DNA from 2 places in the Streptomyces sp. NPDC001843 genome. Region 1 is predicted to be linked to the other one. Evidence: predicted binding sites of a transcription regulator. Region 1 holds the regulator's gene; the other holds the start of a gene.
The links. The regulator HspR, encoded in region 1, represses chaperone genes until heat shock. The targets are predictions, from matches to a motif close to TTGAGNNNNNNNNNCTCAA.
Positions count from the first base shown of each region.

Region 2: the regulator HspR is predicted to act here: its motif matches at 1,826-1,844, upstream of lon (endopeptidase La).

Region 1 covers NZ_JBIATQ010000003.1:268,132-271,364, forward strand. Annotated here, with positions in the region: gene ACFYZQ_RS09670 (substrate-binding domain-containing protein) at 23-1,129, opposite strand; gene ACFYZQ_RS09675 (heat shock protein transcriptional repressor HspR) at 1,545-1,997, opposite strand; gene dnaJ (molecular chaperone DnaJ) at 2,003-3,181, opposite strand; gene grpE (nucleotide exchange factor GrpE) at 3,218-3,233, opposite strand, start outside.
Region 2 covers NZ_JBIATQ010000010.1:87,622-90,854, reverse strand. Annotated here, with positions in the region: gene lon (endopeptidase La) at 1-1,803, opposite strand, end outside; gene ACFYZQ_RS24820 (GNAT family N-acetyltransferase) at 1,971-2,768, shown strand; gene ACFYZQ_RS24815 (TetR/AcrR family transcriptional regulator) at 2,840-3,233, opposite strand, start outside.

The DNA of each region.
Region 1 (3,233 bases):
CCGGCGCCGTGCCCGGGGGCGGCTACTTCAGGCCGATGGCCGCGCAGTCCGCCTTGAGCTTGGGCGTGCAGATGTCGTCCACCTTGTAGATGCCGTCCGCGAGGACGGTGCTCTTGATGGTCTTCTGCGTCAGGGCGTTCACCGTGACCAGCTGGGCGGGGATGTCCTTGTTGGTGGGGCTGTCGACCTTGTCCTGGGTGAGGGAGTCGAACTGGATGTCCCGGCCCTGCAGCTTGGCGACGGCCATCTCCGCGGCGGCCTGGGCCAGGTCCGGGTAGGGCTTGTAGACGCTCATGTACTGCTCGCCGGAGACGACCCGCTGGACCGCCGACAGCTCCGCGTCCTGGCCGGTGATGGGCGGAAGATGGGTGACGCCCGCGTTGTGGAACGCGTCGACGATGGCACCGGCCATGGCGTCGTTGGCGGAGTAGACGGCGGCGATGTTGTCCTTGCCGATCGTGTTGATCGCCTTGGTCATCTCCTTCTCGGCGTTCTTCGGGTCCCAGAGGGGGGTGTCGTAGCTGTCGGCGATGGTCACCTTGCCGTTGAGCTCGGAGAGCGCGCCCTCCTTGAACTGCGCCGTGTTCGGGTCGGTGGACGAGCCGTTGATCATCACGACCTTGTCGGAGGTGTCGGCCTGCGGGCCCAGCGCCTCGAGCAGGGTGCGGGCCTGGACCTCACCGACGAGCTCGTTGTCGAAGGAGGCGTACGCGTCGATCGGGCCCTCGGCCAGCCGGTCGTAGGCGATGACCGGGATGCCCGCCTCATGGGCCTTCTTCACCATGGGGGCGATGCCGTGCGAGTCGACGGCGTCGAGGACGATCAGGTCGACCTTGTCGTCGATCATCTGCTGCATCTGGCGGATCTGCGTCTTCAGGCTCGACCCCGCGTTGGCGTACACGGTCTTGCCCTGCTTCTTGGTGAGCTCGGAGATCCGGTCCCGCATGATCGGGTAGTCGAACTCCGCGTACCGCGTGTTCGTCTTCTCCGGCATCAGGACGCCCACGGTGACGTCGTTGCCCTTGGTCGGGCTTGCGTCGCTCGAGTCCCCCGTCGCGTTCAGCATGCCGCAGCCGGCGAGCGAGAGGGTCATCGTGGTGGCGGCCACGGACAGGGCGATACGACGCATTCGAGGGCTCACTTCAGGGGTTTCGGGACGCGGCGGCTCCTATGCCACCCAGATGTCTGAAAAGCCAACGCGTCGCCCACCACCGGCGTCAAGCGGAATCACTTAACGAGTGCGCAACACCACGCTCCGCAGCACCTGTGAAGGCGGAGCGGAATCGCCTCCAAACGCCCTTTACGGACCCTTCACCCAGCGGGAGTTCACGTGTGGGTAAAGATCGGTGCAACCAACTCCATACCTCGCGAGTCGCGATCGTCGGCAGCGCGAACGCCCACTCGGGTCGCCGCCCCGATCCGAGCACAGGAGCGAACGATTCACGACGCGCACGTCCCCACCGGAACGTCCCCCCGGCACCGAAGGGCACGGCGAAGGGGCCCGGAGGTTCACCCTCCGGACCCCTTCGGCGTGCGCGTGCGCGTCAGTCCGACGGCCCCTGCCGCTTCGGACGCCAGACCACCAGCGCGCTGGTCTGCTGGACCTCCTGGTACGGGACGAGGTCCCGCCGGTAGGAGGCGTGCACGGCGGCCTCGCGCTGACGCATCGCCGCCGCCGCGCCGTCCAGCGCCGCCTGCATCTCCGCGACACGGGACTGGAGGGCGGCGACCTGGTTCTCCAGTTCGATGATGCGCTTGATGCCGGCCAGGTTGATGCCCTCGTCCTGCGACAACTGCTGCACCTGGCGAAGCAGTTCGATGTCGCGGGCCGAGTAGCGGCGGCCCCGGCCGGGAGTGCGGTCGGGCGAGACCAGGCCCAGGCGGTCGTACTGGCGCAGCGTCTGCGGGTGCAGGCCGGAAAGCTGGGCCGCCACCGAGATGACGTAGACCGGGGTCTCCTCGGTCAGTTCATACGGGTTGCGTCGACGGCCGTCCATCCCACTCAAGCTCCCTTCGCAGCCTCGAACAGCTCAGCCCGCGGATCCTCCCCCGCGGTCGCCTCGCGATACGCCTCGAGCGCGTCACGAGCCTTCCCCGACAGGTCCTTCGGAACACTCACCTCGACGGTGACCAACAGGTCGCCGCGGGTGCCGTCCTGGCGGACCGCGCCCTTGCCCCGCGCCCGCATGGTGCGCCCGTTGGGCGTGCCCGGCGGCAGCTTCAGCGTGACGGCGGGGCCGCCGAGGGTCGGGACCCTGACCTCGCCGCCGAGGGCCGCCTCGGCGAACGTGACGGGGACGGTGACCGTGAGGTTGTCGCCCCTGCGGCCGAACACCGGATGCTCACCCACGTGCACGACCACGTACAGGTCACCCGCCGGCCCGCCCCGCTCGCCGGGCGCGCCCTTGCCGCGCAGCCGGATGCGCTGCCCGTCGGTCACGCCGGCCGGGATACGGACCTGCATGGTGCGGGACGACTTGGCCCGGCCGCTGCCCTTGCAGTCCATGCAGGGGTGTTCCGCGATCAGACCGCGGCCCTTGCAGTCGGGGCAGGGGTCGGTGAGGGAGAAGCCTCCCCCGGAGCCCCGGGCGACCTGGCCGGTGCCGACGCAGGTCGGGCACACACGCGGGGTGCCGTTCTTGTCGCCGGTGCCCGAACAGGCCTTGCACGGTGCCTGCGAGGACATCCTGAGCGGGACCGTGGCCCCCTCGATGGCCTCCGTGAAGCTCAGCGTGACCTCGGACTCGATGTCCTGGCCGCGCCGGGGCTGGGTGCGTGTGGTACCCGCACCGCCCCGGTTGAACAGGCCCCCGAAGACGTCACCGATTCCGCCGCCGAAGCCGCCGCCCTGGGCACCGCCTCCGGCTCCGCCGCCGAAGAGGTCGCCCAGGTCGAAGTTGAACGATCCGCCACCCGCTCCCGGCCCGGGGCGGAAGCCCCCGTTGCCGAAGAGCGCGCGCGCCTCGTCGTACTCCTTGCGCTTCTTGGGGTCACCGAGGACGTCGTTCGCCTCGGAGATCTCCTTGAAGCGCTCCTCGGCCTTGGCGTTGCCCTTGTTGGCGTCCGGGTGGTTCTCGCGGGCGAGCTTCCGGTACGCCTTCTTGATCTCGGCCTCGGTGGCGTCCTTGGGGACGCCGAGGACCTTGTAGTAGTCCTTCTCGATGAAGTCCTTGGTGCTCATCCCCGACGCCCCTCCTTCCCGTCAGTGTCTACGACGTCAGCCCTCCTCAGGG
Region 2 (3,233 bases), on a different contig from region 1:
GGACTCGGGCACGTGGTGCGGCCGGCCGATCAGGTCCCGTAGTTCGCCGTCGGTGACGGTGAACGGCAGCTCCCGTTCGCCCAGTTCGTGCTGGGCCGCGACCTTGCGCAGCAGCCGGGCGATCGACCGCTCCAGGTTGCGCACGCCCGCCTCGCGCGTGTACTCGCCGGCGAGCTTGCGCAGCGCGCTCTCGTCGAGGGTGACCTCGTCCTTGCCCAGGCCCGCCCGGTCGAGCTGGCGCGGGAGCAGGTGGTCGCGGGCGATGACGACCTTCTCGTCCTCGGTGTAGCCGTCGAGGCGGACCAGCTCCATGCGGTCGAGCAGGGCCTCGGGGATGGCCTCCAGGACGTTGGCGGTGGCGAGGAAGACCACGTCCGACAGGTCGAGTTCGACCTCCAGGTAGTGGTCCCGGAAGGTGTGGTTCTGGGCCGGGTCGAGGACTTCGAGGAGGGCGGCCGCGGGGTCGCCGCGGAAGTCCGAGCCCACCTTGTCGATCTCGTCGAGCAGGACGACCGGGTTCATCGAACCGGCCTCCTTGATCGCGCGGACGATCCGGCCGGGCAGCGCGCCGACGTACGTACGCCGGTGGCCGCGGATCTCGGCCTCGTCGCGGACGCCGCCGAGGGCGACCCGGACGAACTTGCGGCCCATGGCGTGCGCGACGGACTCGCCGAGGCTGGTCTTGCCGACGCCTGGCGGGCCGACCAGGGCCAGTACGGCACCGCCGCGCCGGCCGCCGATCACGCCGAGGCCGCGGTCGGCACGCCGCTTGCGCACCGCCAGGTACTCGGTGATCCGCTCCTTCACGTCCTCCAGGCCCGCGTGCTCGGCGTCCAGGACGGCCTTGGCGCCCTGGATGTCGTACGCGTCCTCGGTGCGCTCGTTCCACGGCAGTTCGAGGATCGTGTCGAGCCAGGTGCGGATCCAGCTGCCCTCGGGGGACTGGTCGCTGGACCGCTCCAGCTTGTCGACCTCCTTCAGGGCCGCCTCGCGGACCTTCTCGGGCAGGTCGGCGGCCTCGACGCGGGCGCGGTAGTCGTCGGACTCCTCGCCGTCCTTCTCGCCGTTGAGGTCGCGCAGTTCCTTGCGGACGGCTTCGAGCTGGCGGCGCAGCAGGAACTCGCGCTGCTGCTTGTCGACGCCCTCCTGGACGTCCTTGGCGATGGTCTCGGCGACGTCCTGCTCGGCGAGGTGGTCGCGCAGTTGCTGGGTGGCGAGCTTCAGGCGGGCGACCGGGTCGGCGGTCTCCAGCAGCTCGACCTTCTGGTCGGTGGTCAGGAACGGCGAGTAACCGGCGTTGTCGGCGAGCGCGGAGACGTCGTCGATGGCCTGGACGCGGTCCACGACCTGCCAGGCGCCGCGCTTCTTCAGCCAGGTGCTGGCGAGGGCCTTGTACTCCTTGACGAGTTCGGCGACCTGACCCGGCAGCGGGTCCGGCACGCTCTCGTCGATCCTGGTGCCCTCGACCCACAGCGCCGCACCCGGCCCGGTGGTCCCGGCACCGATCCGCACCCGTCCGCGGCCGCGGATCAGGGCGCCCGGGTCACCGTCGGCGAGCCGGCCGACCTGCTCGACCGTGCCCAGCACACCCGTATTGGCGTACGTCCCCTCGATGCGCGGCACCAGCAGCACCTTGGGCTTCCCCGGCTCCGACCGGGCGGCGGCCTGCGCGGCCTCCACCGCGGCCCGCACCTCGGAGTCGCTCAGATCCAGCGGGACCACCATCCCGGGCAGCACGACCTCGTCGTCGAGGGGCAGCACGGGCAGGGTGAGTGGTGTGGACGCCGTGGACTCAGCAGTCATGATCTCCCCTTAGGCAGTCAACTTGAGCTATGCCGACTCAATGCTCGTGAGCCTCCGATTGTTCCCCAAGGGGTGTTCGCTGTGAGCGATCATCAGATGGGCGCCGCGCGGGCCCCATCGGAAAAGCAGTTGCCACCCGCCCTCGCATTCCCCGTACGGTGCACCGGATGACCGACACCTCGGCGTTACTCGCCGCCTACGACTCCCAGATACGCGCGACGCCGCCGGCCCCGCCGCCCGGCGTCACGCACGAGTACGACGGCAGGCTGCTGCGGACCGTCGGCCTGTTCCGCGGCATCCTCAACGCGCCGCCCGACCTGGAACTGCGCGGACGGGAGCTGGACGAGCTGATCTGCCGGCAGCGGGACTACTTCGCGGCGCGCGGGGAGGCGGTGGAGTGGAAGGTCCGCGGCCACGACGCCCCCGAGGACCTGACCGACCGGCTGCGCGCGGCGGGCTTCGCACCCGGGGCCGAGGAGACGGTGCTGGTCGCGCCCGTGGCGGACCTGGCCGTGGAACGGCCCGAACTCCCGGACGGCGTGCGCCTGCGCCGGGTCAGCGCCGACGCCGACATCCACCGGATCGGCGCGCTGCAGACGACCGTCTGGGGGCAGGACATGAGCTGGCTCGCCGAGCACCTGCTGGCGCGGCTCGCCACCGCCCCGGACGACCTCGCCGTGTACGCCGCCGAGGCCGGCGGCGACATGGTCAGCGCGGCCTGGCTGTCCTTCCGCCCCGGCACCGAGTTCGCCGGCCTGCTGGGCGGCTCGACCCTTGCTCAGTGGCGGGGCAAGGGCGTCTACCGCGCCCTGGTCGCCACCCGCGCCGCCCTCGCCGCCGCGCGGGGCGTCACCTACCTCCACCTGGACGCCTCGGCCGACAGCTCGCGCGTACTGCGGCGCCTGGGCTTCCGGGCGGTGACGACACTCACGCCGTACGTGTGGTCGCCGCAGGGCGGGGCCTGACGGCCGGGGGTGCGCCGGGGCGACCGGGGAGTCCGGGGCGTCCGAAGCGTCCGGGGGGGGAGCCGACGCGTCTAGCCGCCCGCCCCGATCACCCTCGCGAGCGCGTCCCTCGTGTACTCCTCGTCGTACTCACCGCCCGTCAGCAGCACCTGCAGACAGATCCCGTCGAGCAGCGCGACCAGGGCACGTCCGGTGCGCGGGTCGGTGCGCCGGGCGAGCAGTTCGGCGACCTCCTCCGTCCACTCGGCGGCGACGGGGCGCAGCGCGGGGCGGCGCAGCGCGGCGAGGTAGAGCTCGTACTCCAGCTCCGCGCCGGCGCGGTCGTCGTTCAGCCAGCGGCCGGTCAGCCGGGCCAGCTCGGCGGCGAGGTCGCGGCCGGGGTCGGCGAGGGCGCCGCCGTGGTCCCGGACGACCTTGGCGAAGCCTTCGCTCGCCTGGCGGAGGGCGGCCACGAGGAGGTCGTCG